2 regions of the Sanguibacter sp. A247 genome follow, and region 1 is predicted to be linked to the other one. Evidence: predicted binding sites of a transcription regulator. Region 1 holds the regulator's gene; the other holds the start of a gene.
What was found. Region 1 encodes HrcA, which represses chaperone genes, less so after heat shock. Its sites were predicted from a motif close to TTNGCACTCGNNNNNNNCGAGTGCNAA; they were not measured.

Region 1 (8,751 bases):
GATGACGAACGCGTCATTGAGCGTTCGCCCGCGCATGTAGGCGAGGGGCGCAACCTCGATCGTCCCGGCCTCGAGCAGCCGCGGGATCGAGTCAGGCTCGAGCATGTCGTGCAACGCGTCGTAGAGCGGGCGCACGTAGGGGTCGATCTTGTCGTTGAGCGAGCCGGGCAGGAATCCGAGGCGCTCACCCGCCTCGACCGCAGGCCGGGTAAGGACGACGCGCGAGACCTTGTGGTCCTGCAGCGCCTGGACCGCCTTGGCGACTGCCAGGTAGGTCTTGCCCGTTCCGGCCGGGCCGATCCCGAACGTGATGGTCGACGCGTCGATCGCGTCGACATAGCGCTTCTGTCCGACGGTCTTGGGCCGCACCGTCCGGCCGCGCGAGGAGACGATGTCGACCGTGAGGACGTCCGCGGGCCGGGCGCCGCCCGGCTCCGTGAGCATCGCGATCGACCGCGCAACGACGTCGGGCCCGAGCGGCGTTCCCGTCGCGATGACCTCGACGAGCTCGTCGACGAGCCGGACCGCGAGCCCCACGTCACCTGCGGGCCCCGACACCGTGATCTCGTTGCCGCGCACGAAGAAGTCGACCCGTGCGAAGCCGGCCTCGAGCGCACGCAGAACCGTGTCGCTCGAGCCGAGCAGGGCGACCATGGAGACCTGGGCGGGTACGACGATGCGATGCTCGAGGCGCGCCTGGCCTCGCGTCCGAGGAGCGTCGTCGGCCGGGGTCGGAGGCGTGCCGGGGGTGTGCCTGCCGCGGCGGGCAGCGGGGGTATGTGTGCGATCGTCCATGAGACGCGGGTGCGATTGACCTTCCGGGAGCTCGCGGCGCCGAGAGGCACCGCCCGACAAGTCTACCGAGATGCCGCGCGACGCACGTCGTGTCTCGTCCACGTCTCGCCGAGGTCTCGGCTCGGCCACGATGTCCGGCTCGATGCGCGAGGCGCACGGCCCGCGGGCGACGATGGAAAGGATCCCATCGACCGACCCCGAAAGGCTCCACCTGATGCGCCGCCGTACCCCTGTGATCCTCACCCTCGTCGCGGCCGCCGCGCTCGCGACAGGCTGTTCGTCAGGGGACGCGCAGGCACCGGCTCCGGCCGTGCAGTCGTCACGGGTCTCGAGCGCAGCGCCCACGTCGGCCTCCCCCAGGACTCCGCTCGTCACCGTGACCCCCGCGGTCAACGACACGACCGTCGTGGCCACACCGCTCGAGGACTCGGTCGTCGCAGGCCCGTCGATCGAGGTGACGGGCGAGGCCACCGCCTTCGAGGGCAATCTCTCGTGGCTCGTCTACCCCGCGGACGGCAGCGCCGACAACCCGGCCCAGCGCGGCGCGACGATGACGGGCGCCAACGGCGTCATCGGGCCCTTCTCGTTCGTCGTCGAGCTCGAGCCCGGGACGTGGGTCGTCCAGGTCTTCGAGGAGAGCGCGAAGGACGGCACCCCGCTGCGCCCCGTCGCCGTGACGTTCACGGTGTCCTGACGACGCTCCGCCCCAGGGTGCTCAGCCCCAGCGCCCCAGACGCTGCGCGAGCAGCGCAAGTGCCACCGGGCCGGCGGTCGACGTCCGCAGGACGTGAGGACCAAGCAGAACCGTCTGCGCCCCGGCGTCCTCAAGCTCCGTGAGCTCGTCGGACGCGATGCCGCCCTCAGGCCCGACGACGACAAGAACCTCCGCGCCCACACCCTCAGCCGGAAGGCTCGCCCCCGCGAGCGGCCGCTCGGCCGACTCGTGGAGAACCAGAACCGCACCCCCGGCCGCGACGACCGCGCGAGCGCGCGCGACGAGACCGGTCGTCGTCACCGACTCCTCAACGGGCGGGACGTGCGCGCGACGCGACTGCTTCGACGCCGTCCGCACCGTCGCGACCCAGCGGGCACGAGACTTGGCGGCACGGTCGCCACGCCACACGACGATCGACCGCGACGCCTGCCACGGGATCATCGCATCCGCACCGACCTCGGTCGCCGCCTCGACAGCCATCTCGTCGCGGTCGCCCTTGGCGAGCGCCTGGACGAGCACGAGCGCCGGGCACGCCACAGGCTCGCGGACGACCTCGTCGACCACGAGCCGCACCTGCGACTCGTGCACCGACTCGATCGTGCAGCGCGCTCGCACGCCCGCTCCGTCGACGACGTCGACCGCCTCGCCCGCGCGGCGCCGCTGGACGACACCCGCGTGACGCCCCTCAGGGCCGTCGAGCACGTAGTGGTCGCCCGCAACGAGACGATCGATTCCGGACGCCTCAGCGAGAAAGACGGGTGCGCTCATGGGCCCTGACCCTAGCCTCTTCCCGACGACGGCGACGCAGTCGCTCAGCGTCCGGCGAGCTTGTCCTTGAGCCGGCTCAGGACACTCGGGTGCGCGGCCGCAACCTTCGCCTCGGGACGTTCCTCACCGCGCAGCGACGCGAGCGCGCGCAGCAGCTCCGCCTGCTCCTCGTCGAGGTCGTGAGGAACCCGCACGTCGATGTGGACCGCGAGGTCGCCGCGGCCCCCGACGTGGAGGTGACCGATGCCGAGACCGTCGAGCGAGACGACATCACCCGGCTGCGTCCCGCGCGGAAGCGTGACATCACGCATGCCGTCGAGCGTCTCGAGCTCGATCGTCGTCCCCAGCGCAGCCGCCGTCATCGGGATCTCGAGCGTGCAGTGCAGGTCGTCACCGCGGCGGATGAAGACCGCGTGCTTGCGCTCCCGGATCTCGACGTACAGGTCGCCCGCGGGGCCACCGGCCGGACCGACCTCGCCCTGACCCGACATCTTGATGCGGGTGCCCGTGTCGACGCCCGCAGGGATGTCGATCGTCAGCGTCTGGCGCGTCCGCACACGACCTTCGCCCGCGCAGTCGACGCACGGCTCAGGGATCGTCGTGCCGTGCCCCTGGCACGCGGCGCACGGCTGGGTCGTCATGACCTGACCGAGGAACGAGCGGGCAACCCGCTGGACCGAACCACGGCCCTGGCACACGACACACGTCTGGACCGACGTTCCCGGGCGCGTGCACGCGCCACCGCACGTCGTGCAGACGCGCGCGGTGTCGACCGTGACCTCCTTGCGGGCCCCGAACGCGGCCTCCGCAAGGTCGATGTCGATGCGCAGGAGCGCATCTTGGCCGCGGCGCGTGCGCGGCACAGGCCCGCGCTGGGCCTGACCGCCGCCGAAGAACGTCTCGAAGATGTCCTGGAAGCCGAAGCCGCCCGCCTGGCCGCCTCCGGGTGACGATGGGTCGGTGCCCATGTCGTAGGACTGGCGCTTCTCGGTCGTGCCGAGCACCTCATAGGCGCGCGTGACGTCCTTGAAGCGATCGGCGCCCTCCTCACCGGCAACATCCGGGTGGAGCTCACGCGCCAGCTTGCGGTACGCCTTCTTGATCTGGTCCTGCGTCGCGTCGCGCGGCACACCGAGAATCTCGTAGTAGTCCGTCACAGGGGTTCTTCCTGATGGTGGGTGGAACGGTCAGGGGCGGCGGCTCGCGCCGACCCGGTCACGTCGTGATGATGCGGGTGAGGTAGCGCGCGACCGCACGCACCGCGGCGATCGTCTGCGGATAGTCCATGCGCGTCGGGCCGATCGAGCCAAGGAGCGCGACCGAGTCGCCCTCGGCGCCGTACCCCGTCGTCACGACCGACGTCTCGCTGAGCCCGACGTGCGGCATCTCATGGCCGATGCGCACGGCGACCCCCGAGGCGTCCTCGGTCATCTCCGTGAGGAGGCCGAGAAGCATGACCTCCTCCTCGAGCGCCTCGAGAACCGGCCGGAGCGCGTGCTCGAAGCGCATCCCGGTGCGGGCAAGGTTCGACGTGCCCGCGAGGACGATGCGCTCATCCGATTCCTGGCCGAGCGTGTGCACGAGAAGCTCTGAGATCTCGCGCAGCAAGGGCCGCTCGGACGCGACGAACTGCTCGGGAAGGGCCGCGAGCGCCGAAGTGACCTCGGGGAGCCGCCTGCCGAGGCAGGCCGCGTTGAGGCGGGCGCGCAACGTCGCGAGAGCGCCCTCGTCGACATCCGCGGCCAACTCGAGCGTGCGTTGGACGACGCGACCCGTGTCCGTGATGACGACGACGAGCAGCCGCGCCGGACCGGCGGGCACGAGCTCGATGTGGCGCAGACCCGAACGGCTGAGCGACGGGTACTGGACGACGGCGACCTGCTGCGTCAGGTGAGCGAGCAGCCGCGAGGCACGGATGATGACGTCGTCGAGGTCGACGGCGCCGTCGAGGAACGTCGTGATCGCACGACGCTCGGGCTGCGACAGCGGCTTGACCTCGGCGAGACGGTCGACGAAGAGGCGGTAGCCCTTGTCCGTCGGGACACGCCCGGCCGACGTGTGCGGCTGCGCGATGAGCCCCTCTTCCTCGAGAACCGCCATGTCGTTGCGGATCGTCGCGGGTGAGACGCCGAGGCGGTGCCGCTCAGCGAGGACCCGGGAACCCACTGGCTCGCGGGTCACGACGTAGTCCTCGACGATGGCCCGGAGCACGTCGAGGCGGCGGTCAGCTGCCGTTCCGTACGTCGACATCGTGCGCCTCCCCTCTCCTGGCTCCACCCCGGAGCGATTCGCACTCTCGGGCTTCGAGTGCCAATCCTACCCGCGACCACCGACAGTCCGTCAGCGACCCGCGCCACACACGCCGCTCCCCGCCTCCCCCGCGCGTCCGCCGTAGGGTGTCGGGGTGCACGACCGCTACGGATCCAATGTCCTCGGGGGCGACCCGACCGCCCACCACCGCCGTCGACCCGTGTCCCGACCTGTCGCCGCCGAGCGCGGCCTCGTCGTCGAGGAGGTGACGACCGGCTGGGTGGGCGCGGTCGTGCGAGTCGAGAAGTCCGGCGGCATGCACGTCGTCGAGCTCGAGGACTCCCGCGGACGGACCCGAACGTTCCCGCTCGGGCCCGGGTTCTGGATCGACGGGCAGCCCGTCCGGCTCGAAGCACCCGTGACCTCACGCGCCCCGCAGGCGCCCGCGCGGACGGCCTCGGGCTCGGTCGCCGTCCACGGCGGCCGCGCACGCGTCGCACGCGGCGCCCGGATCCTCGTCGAGGGTCGCCACGACGCCGAGCTCGTCGAGCGCGTGTGGGGCGACGACCTGCGCGTCGAGGGCGTCGTCGTCGAGCTGCTCGACGGGGTCGACAACCTCGCGGACTACCTCGCCGACTTCGCGCCGGACCGGTCACGTCGCATCGGCGTGCTCGTCGACCACCTCGTCCCCGGGTCCAAGGAGCAGCGCATCGCCGACGCGGTGCAGGCGCGCGCTCCGCGCGGAACCGTCAAGATCGTCGGGCACCCCTACGTCGACGTGTGGCAAGCGGTGAAGCCGGCCCGCGTCGGCCTCGACGCCTGGCCCCAGATTGACCGGTCGGTCGAGTGGAAGGTGGGGATCCTGCGGCATCTCGGCTGGCCGCACGCCGAGCAGGCTGACGTCGCGCAGGGCTGGAAGCGCATTCTGGGAACCGTGCGTTCCTGGACCGATCTCGAGCCCGAGCTCATCGGACGAGTCGAGGAGCTCATCGACTTCGTCACCGAGCCCGAGAGCTGACACACGCTGCTCGCGGTCCCACGACGACGCCGGCCCGGCACCCTCATGGGGTGCCGGGCCGACAGGGTCGTTCGACGTGTCAGGCGGGCTGCTCGCCCACGACACGGCGGTAGCAGAACGCCGTCGCGATGAGCGCGACCGGGAGCGCCACGAGCATGCCCACGCCGAGCGCGATCGCGCCGACGAGCATCGCGACGTACACCGCGAGCACGAGCATGATGACAGGACCGACGTTCTTCATCGCGACGTCGATGCTCGCCTTGATCGCGTCGATCGCGCCCATGCGCTTGTCGATCGCGAAGTGGAGAGCGAACACACCGAAGAACCCGACGACGAGCGGGCCCACGCCGGTGAACGAGACGAGGCCGGAGGCAAGGCCGACGAGCACGGCGGTGAGCAGCACCTGCGCGAGGTTGGGCACCTTGAAGAAGTCGGCGATCGAGGCACGTCCGCCGCGCGTGACGACGAGGGCCGCGTTCGTCATGCCCGCCTGGGCGACGAGTCCGAGCACGAGCACGATCCCCACGACGAGGAAGAAGCTCATGCCGAGGCCCGCGGCGAACACACCGGAGCCGGTGAGGTCGGAGGACGCGGCAGCGCCCGCTCCGCCCAGGACGATCCCGGAGATGACCACCGAGACGATCGTGAGACCAAAGCCCCACAGGAGCAGGCCTCCGATGAAGACGCCCGCGTTCTCCTTGAAGCGCTCCCACCCGTAGGAGAAGGCGGAACCGACGTCGATCGGTCCCTGACCCTGGCCGAAGGACTGCTGGCCGCCGTACTGCGGCTGGCCGCCATACGGCTGCTGTCCCCCGTAGGGCTGCTGCGGCTGCTGTCCCCCGTAGGGCTGCTGCGCGCCGTACGGGTCGGCGGGAGACGCCGCCCCGAAGCCGGGCTGCCCCGCGGGCGGAGGGGGTGTCGCACCGTACGGCGAAGCACCGCCAGGCTGAGCGGACCCGTCGGCAGGCTGCTGGCCGTCGGGACCGGGCGTCGGACCCGGGTAGGGCGGGAGGTTGCTGTCGGACATCGGATGCTCCTCGAATCGGGGCAGAGCTCGCCGGGCTCCCCATGGGCCCGCACGAACGCGCGCTTGTGCGCGTCAGACACCCACAGTAGTGACCTAAGTCGCATGACTGCCACCTGTCCGGCAGCAAAGATGCAGCCCAGCCCGGTGACGGAGAGGTCGTGGCCTAGTCGGTGAGGTCGCGCACGACCGCGTCGGCGAGCAGCCGACCCCGGCGCGTGAGCAGTGCACGCCCAGCGATCGCGGCGCGACCGTCGAGCAGGCCCGCGGCCACCTGCGACGCGACAGCCCGACGCCCCGCGGCGGACAGCTCAGCAAGGTCGAGTCCCTCTGAAAGACGCACCCCGAGCATCACGCGCTCGAGCGCAGCCGTCGGCGCGTCCAGGAGCTCACGCCCCGCAGCCGGGCTCACCCCCTCGGCGAGCATCGTCGCGTAACGCCTCGGGTGCTTGACGTTCCACCAGCGCACCCCAGCGACGGCGTCGCCGTCGTCGTCGGCGAGCGGACCGCCGACATACGAGTGCGCGCCCGGCCCCACGCCCCACCAGTCGTCCCCGCGCCAGTACGCGAGGTTGTGGCGACACGCCAGCGGAGTGCCGTCAGCCCGACGACGGGCCCAGTTCGAGACCTCGTACCAGCCGAGGCCCGCCGCCGCCAGGAGATCGTCAGCCAGCTCATACTTGGCCGCCTGGTCGTCCTCGTCGGGCAACGTGAGCTCGCCCCGGCGCACCTGAACTGCCATCTTCGTCCCCGGCTCGACGACGAGCGCGTACGCGGAGACATGATCGACCCCCGTGGCGAGAGCAGCCTCGACGCTTGCGCGCCAGTCGTCGAGCGACTCCCCCGGAGTTCCGTAGATGAGGTCGAGCGACACCTCGAGCCCCGCGTCCCGGGCCCATGCGACGACATCGGGGATGCGCGCCGGGTCGTGCGTGCGCTCGAGAGTCTCGAGCACATGGGGCACGGCTGACTGCATGCCGAACGACACGCGCGTGAAGCCCGCGTCGGCGAGCGTCTGGAGGTAGTGAGGACTCACCGAGTCCGGGTTGGCCTCCGTCGTGACCTCAGCGCCGTCGGCGATCCCCCACGCGTCCCTGATGCCGCCGAGAATCCGCGCGAGGTCGCTCGCCGGCAGGATCGTCGGGGTTCCACCACCGAAGAAGACCGTCGCGACCTCCCGCTTCGGCAACCCGGCCCGCTCGAGGACCTGCGCGCCGAGCACGATCTCGGCGAGCGCCGTCGACGCGTACGAGTCCTGGCTCGCACCGCCGCCGAGCTCGGTCGCCGTGTAGGTGTTGAAGTCGCAGTACCCGCACCGCACCGTGCAGAACGGCACGTGGACGTACACGCCGAAGCCACGCTCGGGGCCGCCAGCGGGCCCCACCCAGCGGGGAAGCGCGCCGTCGGCCGGCGCCGGATCCCCGTCGGGCAACGCGGGACTCACTTCTTCGCCTTGTCCTTCGGGTCGGCGGCGTCGGACGAGAGCGCCGCGATGAACGCCTCCTGAGGCACGTCGACGCGACCGATCGTCTTCATGCGCTTCTTGCCTTCCTTCTGCTTCTCAAGCAGCTTGCGCTTACGGGAGATGTCGCCGCCGTAGCACTTGGCAAGAACGTCCTTACGGATCGCACGGATCGTCTCGCGCGCGATCACGCGCGCGCCGATCGCCGCCTGGATCGGCACCTCGAACTGCTGCCTGGGGATGAGCTCCTTGAGCTTGCCCGTCATCATGACGCCGTACGCGTACGCCTTGTCCTTGTGGACGATCGCACTGAACGCATCGACCTGCTCACCCTGGAGCAGGATGTCGACCTTGACGAGCTCGGCTGCCTGCTCACCGATGACGTCGTAGTCGAGCGAGGCGTAGCCCCGCGTCTTGGACTTCAGCTGGTCGAAGAAGTCGAAGACGATCTCAGCCAGCGGGAGGAAGTAGCGCAGCTCAACGCGGTCCGCGGACAGGTAGTCCATGCCCTGCAGGTCCCCACGCTTCGTCTGGCACAGCTCCATGATCGCGCCGATGAACTCCGCGGGCGCGAGGATCGTCGCCTTGACGACCGGCTCGCGGACCTCGCCGATCTTGCCGCCCGGGAACTCGCTCGGGTTCGTCACCGTGATGATCGACTTGTCTTCCATCGTCACGTCGTAGATGACGTTGGGAGCTGTCGAGATGAGCGAGAGGTC
Region 2 (8,751 bases), on a different contig from region 1:
GACGATCTTGTCGTCGGAGGCGACGTCGGCCTGGAAGTAGCGGTCCTTGGAGTAGGACACCTTCTTGCCGCGCGACGCCATGGCGCCGATCGAGCCCATGCCCCGGTAGAGCTTGAACTGCTTGCCGTTGACGAAGACGAGGTCGCCGGGCGACTCGTCGCACCCGGCGAGGAGGGAACCGAGCATGACGGTGTCAGCGCCGGCGACGAGCGCCTTCGCGATGTCACCGGAGTACTGCAGGCCACCGTCACCGATGACGGGGACGCCCGCGGGGCGGCACGCGAGCGACGCCTCGTAGATCGCGGTCACCTGGGGGACGCCGACGCCTGCGACGACGCGCGTCGTGCAGATCGAGCCGGGGCCAACGCCGACCTTGACGGCGTCGATGCCCGCGTCGACGAGCGCCTGCGCTCCGGCGCGGGTGGCGACGTTGCCGCCGATGATCTGCACGCCCGCGAAGAACGGGTCAGCCTTCAGCTTGCGCACCATGTCGAGCAGGAGGCGGGCGTGGCCGTTGGCGGTGTCAGCCACGAGGACGTCGACGCCGGCTTCGGTGAGCGCACCTGCGCGCTCGTAGGCGTCGCCGAAGAAGCCGATCGCGGCACCGACGCGCAGGCGGCCCTCGTCGTCCTTCGTGGCGGCCGGGTACTGCTCCGTCTTGACGAAGTCCTTGACGGTGATGAGGCCCTTGAGGCGGCCATCGGAGTCGACGAGAGGCAGCTTCTCTATGCGGTTGCGGCCGAGCAGCTCGGCGGCCTCAGCCCGCGAGATGCCGACGGGCGCGGTGATGAGCGGCATGGGCGTCATGGCCTCGGCCACGCGACGGGTCGGGAACTCGGCCGGGTTGACGAAGCGCAGGTCGCGGTTCGTGATGATTCCGACGAGCCGACGGTCGTCGTCGACGACGGGCAGGCCCGAGACGCGGTAGCGGCCGCACAGGTCGTCGAGCTCGGCGAGCGTCGCGTCGGGGCCGACCGTCACGGGGTCGGTGATCATGCCGGACTCGGAGCGCTTGACGAGGTCGACCTGACCAGCCTGCGTCTCGATCGACAGGTTGCGGTGGACGATGCCGATGCCGCCCTGGCGCGCCATCGCGATCGCCATGCGAGCCTCGGTCACGGTGTCCATCGCTGCGGAGAGCAGCGGGACGCGCATCGTGATTTCGCGGGTGAGGCGCGCGGTCGTGTCGACCTCGGACGGGATGACGTCGGTCTCGTTCGGCAGGAGCAGGACGTCGTCATACGTCAGGCCCTCGAAAGCGAACGGGTTGGGGACGTCGGCGAGGTATGCAGGCTCGGTCACGTGGTCATCGTACGTCGGACTGGTCACGCGCCGCGGTGACGTCCGTCTCCTGAGCGAGCCGCTCGGCGGTGTCAGGAGAGGCGCGAGGCGAACGCTTGAACCTCGTAGAACAGACCTGAGAACGAGCGGGCGCGCTGGACGTTCGCCGCGAGCGGGACGCTCGCCGCGGTCGCGTCGTCGGCCAGGCCGACGAAGATCGGCAGGTCGGGCTCGTTGGCGTGGAGGCTCTCGACGAGGCTGAGGTCCGGCGAGGCCGAGAGCGCGATGACCGTGACGGCGACGGGTCGCACCATGGCGACGATCTCCTGGACACGGCGGGGGTCGGTGCGACCGACGACGACGCGGGCCATGACGCCACGCGCGGTGAGCGCGGAGGCGAGGGTGTGCGCAGCGAGCGAGTGCTGTTCACCGGGCGGGGTGAAGACGAGGACGATACGGCGCATCTGGCTCGGGTGGGGCGTGCCGTTCTCGTGCTCGTGGGCGACCTGGCGGTCGCGCAGCGCTCTGAGGCCTGCGGCGACGAGCGCGGGGAGGAAGGACTCGCCGGGCTTGGCGAGCACAGTGCGCTCGGACAGCTTGGTGAGCGCTGGGGCGACGAGGTTCGTCCACCACGCGAGGATGTCGCCCGAGGGACTGATCGCGAGGATCTGCGAGATCCGATCCTCGTCGAGTGCGAGCGCCGCCTCAACGACGTCCGAGGGGCCCGCGTGGGCCGCAAGCGATTCGCCGCGGGGGGCGAAGTGAACCACGCGCGGCGCTGGCTGGCTCGTGGCGCCGCGGTGGGAAGCTCTTCGGCGGGCTTCTTCTTGCTCGATCACGGCCTTGTCGCGGTTGGCGCGCTCGACCTCGAGGTCCGCCTCGAGCGCGGCGCGTGCGGCATCAGCCGGTGCCACACCTTCGATCGTGAGCCGCTGCATGACGAGAAGACGGAGGACGTCGTCACGGGTGTAGCGGCGGTGCGCCCCGGCCGAGCGTTCGGAGGGGCCGAGCCCGTACCGGCGGTCCCACGTGCGCAGGGTCGCAGGAGCGACTCCCAGACGCTTCGCGACGACCGCGACAGCCACCCCGGGGTTCGCGGCACGAACCGCAGCCAGTTCGACGGGCGCCTCGGAGACCCCTCGGGTCTCGCCGGCAACCTCGCGCTCACTGTGCATGGCTCGATTCTGCCCAGCCAGCCGCGCTGCCGCCAACCGAACACGGTCACCGAGCGGTCACGACTCGAGCACACCACACCAAAACGCGCCACCCACGACCCCCCTGGAGCGATTCGGCGCCCATCCGATGCCTCAAAGCGTTGCAGCGGTCGCGACTTGAACAAGTTCTGACCAAGTTGTAGCGTTCAACCAGTGCACGGGGAGCCCAAGGGGGACTCATAGCCGCTCGTGCGGAGGGGACGCAGGCCACCTCGAAGGCCTGCACACGAGGAGAAGACCACGATGACTGAGATCTCACGCCTTCCTGGGCCTGTGATGGACCTGTGGGAGTGGCAGTACCAGGGCTCGTGCCGCGACGCTGACGACACTCTCTTCTTCCATCCCGAGGGTGAGCGCGGCAGCGCTCGTCGGCGCCGCGCTGAGGCAGCCAAGGCGATCTGCCACTCGTGCCCCGTCCTCAAGCAGTGCCGCGAGCAGGCGCTCCGCATCCGTGAGCCGTACGGCGTCTGGGGTGGCCTCTCCGAGGACGACCGCACCGCGATCCTCGCTGATCCGCAGCACGCCAAGGTCGTCTGACCACACACCCGTCACGAGCCCCGCAGCCCTCCTGAGCTGCGGGGCTCGTCGCATCGAGGCGTGCGGCGGCGCGGCCTCAGGGGACATCACGACAATCGATGAGCCCGTCGCCTCAGCACAGCGGTCGGGTCACCTCGCGTCGAGCCCCAGCTGACGACGCGCCCCCTCGAGCCCGACGAACTCGACGTCCGGCCGCGCGCCCGCGAGCCACGCGTCCCTCGTCAGCCGGAACCGGCGCGACTCGACCTGCTCGCCACCGCGGCTCGTGAGGTGTCGGCCGTTGTCGGCGTAGCCGACCTTCTCGCTCACGCGGCATGAGCCCGGGTTGTCGACGAACGCCTCGGAGACGACCTCGTCCGCGCCGAGACCCACGACAGCCAGGTCGACGGCGACGCGCCGCATCCGGGTACCGATCCCCTGCCCGTGGAACTCCCGTCCGAGCCACGATCCGGTCTCTGCCGAGCGCACGACGGGAAAGTCCTTCGCGAAGAGCGACTGGATGCCCACAACCTGTCCGTCGACGACGACCGCGAGCTCGAGGCTCCACCGGTCGGACGAGAGGCTCGCTCGAGCTCCCCAGTGGTAGGCGAGGAAGCCGCGGCGCACCTGCTCAGGGGTTCCTTGCGTCCACGGCACGAGGAACGGCATGAAGCCGGGGTCGTGGACGCCCCGGACGACGAGGTCGGCGAGCTCGGCGAGCGTCGCGTCGTCGATGAATCGGAGCTCGAGGTTGCCCTCGCGTGCTCGGAGACCGGCGACCGGCCACATGTCGGACAGTGGTGTCGCTGTCGTGGGTGCCATGAACGGACGATATCGCTACCCGCGCCGGCGGAACCGCTCGACACCTGCAGCGTCCCACGCTCCCCCGGGCGGTTCGCGCTCCCCGTCAACGACGCAGCCCCGCCGTCCCTCGAGAGGGGCGGCGGGGCTGGGGAATCGCGAGGCTGAGGTCAGCCGGCGACGACGGCGAGGATGTCGCGCACGGAGAGCACGAGGTACTCCTCGCCCGCGTACTTGACCTCGGTGCCGCCGTACTTGGAGTAGATGACCTTGTCACCGACAGCGACGTCGAGCGGAATGCGGTTGCCCTTGTCGTCGACGCGGCCGGGGCCGACAGCGAGGACCTCGCCCTCCTGCGGCTTCTCCTTGGCGGTGTCCGGGATGAACAGACCGGAGGCGGTGGTCGTCTCAGCCTCGATCGACTTGATGACGATCTTGTCCTCGAGCGGCTTGATGGGGACCGACACGTCGGACCTCCCCTTCACGTTGTGGCTACGGATAGATGGGGGCGGACGATGACTGCACGAGCGCCGTCGCGGGGGTCGCACGGAGTCCTCGTCCCATCTCACGAGGAGATGTTCCGAGACCAAATCTAGGCCCGCGTTAGCACTCGGTCAAGGCGAGTGCTAGCGCGCTCGTGCGTGTCCGCCGTCGGCGTACACGCACGACCCGACCGAGCGGCCGTCGCTCGCGGGCCAGCGCCATGGAAGTATCGAGGACATGGACCGCGCCGCTCTCTCCCTGCTCCTCCAGCCCGAGGGGTGGGCGCTGCTCAACGCGCTCCCGCCGTACGACGAAGCGACGGCCATGCGCCTGTCCGAGCGCCTGCGCGCCGACGGGACCGACCCCGATCTCGTCGCGGCCGTCCTCACCCAGTCGCGGCTGCGCACGAAGGCGCGCGACAAGTTCGGCGAGTTCGCCGACGGCATGCTCTTCACCCCGGGCGGCCTCGAGCAGGCGACCCGGCTCCCGGTCGCGGCCCGGCACGCCCAGCGGTACCTCACCGCGGGCGTGACCAAGGTTGCCGACCTCACGTGCGGGCTCGGCGCGGACTCGATGACCTTCGCCGCCTCGGGCCTGCGCGTCCTCGCGGTCGACCGCGACGAAGAGACCGCGGCCCTCGCAACCGTCAACCTCCGCCACTTCCCCGAGGCCGAGGTTCGCCTGGGCGACGGCCTCCAGATCGAGCTCGCAGCCGAGGGCATCGACGGCATCTACGCCGACCCCGCGCGTCGCACAGGGACCGGAACGCGCGTCTTCGACCCGCGCGCTTATGCGCCGCCACTCGACGAGGTGTGGGCCCTGCGCGACGTCGTGCCCGCGGTCGGCATCAAGGTGGGTCCAGGGATCCCGCACGCGGGCCTCCCGAGCGACGCTGAGGCGCAGTGGGTCTCGCTCGACGGTCACGTCCTCGAGGCAGGCCTGTGGTTCGGCCCTCTCGCCGAGGGCCCGGGGCGTTCCGTCCTCGTCCTGCGCACGCGCGCCGACGGGTCCGTGAGCGCACGCGCGCTCCCCCCGGTCCTCACCGACGACGACGTCGAGGTGGGGCCGGTCGGCTCGTACCTCTTCGAGCCCGACGGCGCCGCCGTCCGTGCCGGCCGCGTCGCGACCGTCGCCCGCGAGCTCGGCGGACGACTCCTCGACCCGACGATCGCCTACATCACGACCGAGACGATCTCCCCGGGCTGGGCCGACGCCGCCGCCGCAGGCGACGCCACCCTCGCGACCGGCTACCGCGTGCTCGACACGATGCCGTTCTCGCTCAAACGACTCAAGGCCTACCTCCGTGAGCGCGAGGTCGGACGCCTGACGATCAAGAAGCGCGGCACCGCCGTCGTCCCCGAGACACTGCGCAAGCAGCTCGCGCTCCACGGCCCGCACGAGGGGCACATCGTGCTCACCCGCGTCGCGGGCGCACAGACCATCCTCGTCGTCGAGCCCCTCATGGGGCCGGGATCCTCAGCCACGGAGGTCTGACATGCACCTGCCCTTCGCGCAGTCCGAGCGGTCGACCGTCGGGATCGAGTGGGAGCTCGCCCTCGTGGACAAGGACTCGGGTGACCTGCGTCAGGTCGCTCAGACCGTCCTCGACGCGGTCGAGCCCCCGGGCGGCGGCCAGCACCCGCACATCCGGCAGGAGCTGCTCCTCAACACGGTCGAGGTCGTCTCTGGGATCAACCGCACCGTGCGCGGCGCAGGCGACGACCTCGAGCGCGCGATCGCGGAGATCCGCGAGATCACGGACCCGCTGCGCGTCGAGCTCATGTGCGCGGGAACCCACCCGTTCGCGCGTTGGGCCCAGCAGAAGGTCACGGACAAGGAGCGTTACGCGACCCTCATCGACCGCACCCAGTGGTGGGGTCGGCAGATGCTCATCTATGGCGTCCACGTCCACGTCGGGATCGAGGACCGCGCCAAGGTGCTGCCCATCGCCCGTGGCATGCTCCCCTACTTCGGGCACCTGCAAGCGCTGAGCGCGTCGAGCCCGTTCTGGGGCAGCAAGGACACGGGGTACGCGTCCAACCGCGCGCTCATGTTCCAGCAGCTGCCCACAGCAGGGTTGCCGTTCCAGTTCGAGACGTGGGAGCAGCTCGAGGGCTACGCCGACGACATGATCCGCACGGGCGTCATCGACGACGTCGACGAGATCCGGTGGGACCTGCGGCCCTCACCGCGCTTCGGGACCCTCGAGACCCGGATCTCTGACGGCTCCTCGAATATCACCGAGGTGCTCGCTCTCGCGGCACTCACGCACTGCCTCGTCGAGCATCTCTCGACGCTCCTCGACGAGGGCCGGGAGATCCCGACGCTGCCGCCGTGGTTCGTGCAGGAGAACAAGTGGCGCTCGGCCCGCTACGGGATGGATGCGATCCTCATCCTCGACCGGTCGGGGGATGAAGAGCTGGTGCGCGACGCAGTGGCGCGCCTCCTGCACGAGCTCGAGCCGACCGCGGCCCGGCTCGGTTGCCTCGACGAGCTCGACGAGGTGCGCACGATCCTGCGCAAGGGCGCGGGGTATCAACGGCAGCGCGCGGTCGCGCGCCGCAACGGCGGCGAGCTCGGCCCGGTCGTCGAGAACCTCGTCGCCGAGCTCCGAGCAGGCCGCCCGCTGTAGGCCGCCCGCTCAAGGCCGCCCGCACGTCTCAGACGTGCGTGACCGTGAGCGCCATCGACGAGTCCACGGGGATGTCGAGCGAGGACGGCGCCACGTCGGCGCGCACGAGCGCCGAACCGAGCGCAGCGATCATGGCCCCGTTGTCCGTGCAGTAGCGGATCGGCGGGATGCGCAACGTGATGCCGGCCTCCGCGCACCGCAGTGCCGCCATGTCCCGCAGCTGGGAGTTCGCGGAGAATCCGCCCCCGATGACGAGCGTGTCGACGCCGTGGAGCTCACACGCCCGGATCGTCTTCGCGGTGAGGACGTCGGCGACAGCGGCCGCAAAGGACGCCGAGACGTCGTTGAGCGGGATCTCCTCGCCCGCGTCGCGGCGCGCCTCGACCCATCGCGCGACGGCCGTCTTGAGCCCCGAGAACGAGAAGTCGTAGGCGTGCTCCGCCTGGTCCTTGGGCAGGGTGAGCGCGCGGGGGAAGCGGATCGCAGTCGGGTCGCCCTCGCGTGCGAGCCGGTCGATGTGCGGACCGCCCGGGTAGGGCAGCCCGAGCAGACGGCCCACCTTGTCGAACGCTTCGCCCGCGGCGTCGTCGAGCGTCGAGCCGAGCTCGGTGACGGACGTCGCGATGTCGTCGACGAGCAGGAGCGAGGAGTGCCCACCCGAGACGACGAGTGCCATGGCGCGCTCGGGGAACGCTCCGTGCACAAGCTCGTCGACCGCGGCATGCCCGATGACGTGATTGACGCCGTAGAGCGGCTTGCCGAGCGCAACGGAAAGCGCCTTCGCTGCGGACGCACCGATCGTCAGGGGGCCCTGGAGCCCGGGCCCCGCGGTGACCGCGACCGCGTCGACCTCGGAGAGGTCGACGTCGGCCTGCTCGAGCGCCCGACGGATCGTCGGCACCATGGCCTCGAGGTGAGCGCGCGAGGCGATCTCCGGGATGATCCCGCCGAAGCGAGCGTGCTCGTCCATCGAGGAGGCGACGGCGTCGACGAGGAGCTCGCGCCCCCGGACGAGCGCGACGCCCGTCTCGTCGCACGACGTCTCAATACCAAGGACGAGGGGTTCGCTCATGTCCTCCAGAATACGGCGCGCAGACCGGTGACCTGCCTCACAACGGCTGGCGAGCGGGAAGATGCCCCCGGAGAGCGTGGTTGAGAGTTGTATGACCATGACGCTCGACGACTCACCCGCGGCCATCGACGACGCGACCGCGAACCTCCTGTTCCGCGACGCTCGCACGATCAAGCGCTTCTCCCCCGACGAGGTCTCCGACGAGGAGATCGCTGCGGCCTACGACCTCATGCGCTGGGGTCCGACCGCACTCAACACCTCGCCCTTGCGCTACCTCGTCGTGCGCAGCCCCGAGGCCCGCGCCCGTCTCATCACCCACCTCGGTGAGGGCAACCACGAGGGCGTCCTCGCCGCCCCGGTGACGCTCGTCGTTGCCGCGGACACCGCGTTCCACGAGCGCCTCGATCGCCTCGCCCCGCACGCCGCTGCGATCGCCGCCGGACTCGACGGACAGCCCACGGTCCGCGAGGGCATGGCGCGCATGAACGCCTCGATCCAGGCGGGCTACCTCATCACCGCGCTGCGTGCGAGCGGCCTCCAGGTCGGCCCCATGGGCATCCAGGACGCCACCGGCCTCGAGGCCGACCTCTTCGAGGACGAGAGCTGGCGCGCGCTGTTCATCATCAACGTCGGGCAGGCTCCCGCCGTCGAGGGTGCGACGTACCCGCGTGCCGCGCGCCTCGACGCCGCTGAGGTCTCCCGCACCGTCTGAGCCGGCACCCGCACGAGCGTGGCGCTGCACCCCCGCCGGG

Region 2: the regulator HrcA is predicted to act here: its motif matches at 4,416-4,442, upstream of groES (co-chaperone GroES).

What each region holds. Positions count from the first base shown of each region.
Region 1 covers NZ_JBQPRE010000004.1:153,324-162,074, reverse strand. The annotation lists gene ACTVCO_RS10860 (PhoH family protein) at 1-795, opposite strand, end outside; gene ACTVCO_RS10855 (Gmad2 immunoglobulin-like domain-containing protein) at 1,010-1,489, shown strand; gene ACTVCO_RS10850 (16S rRNA (uracil(1498)-N(3))-methyltransferase) at 1,511-2,278, opposite strand; gene dnaJ (molecular chaperone DnaJ) at 2,323-3,435, opposite strand; gene hrcA (heat-inducible transcriptional repressor HrcA) at 3,494-4,528, opposite strand; gene ACTVCO_RS10835 (DUF3097 domain-containing protein) at 4,683-5,546, shown strand; gene ACTVCO_RS10830 (hypothetical protein) at 5,626-6,573, opposite strand; gene hemW (radical SAM family heme chaperone HemW) at 6,737-8,014, opposite strand; gene lepA (translation elongation factor 4) at 8,011-8,751, opposite strand, start outside.
Region 2 covers NZ_JBQPRE010000001.1:700,164-708,914, reverse strand. The annotation lists gene guaB (IMP dehydrogenase) at 1-1,302, opposite strand, end outside; gene ACTVCO_RS03190 (MerR family transcriptional regulator) at 1,374-2,456, opposite strand; gene ACTVCO_RS03185 (WhiB family transcriptional regulator) at 2,739-3,032, shown strand; gene ACTVCO_RS03180 (GNAT family N-acetyltransferase) at 3,162-3,833, opposite strand; gene groES (co-chaperone GroES) at 3,983-4,279, opposite strand; gene ACTVCO_RS03170 (THUMP-like domain-containing protein) at 4,533-5,789, shown strand; gene ACTVCO_RS03165 (glutamate--cysteine ligase) at 5,791-6,927, shown strand; gene tsaD (tRNA (adenosine(37)-N6)-threonylcarbamoyltransferase complex transferase subunit TsaD) at 6,956-7,999, opposite strand; gene ACTVCO_RS03155 (malonic semialdehyde reductase) at 8,097-8,711, shown strand.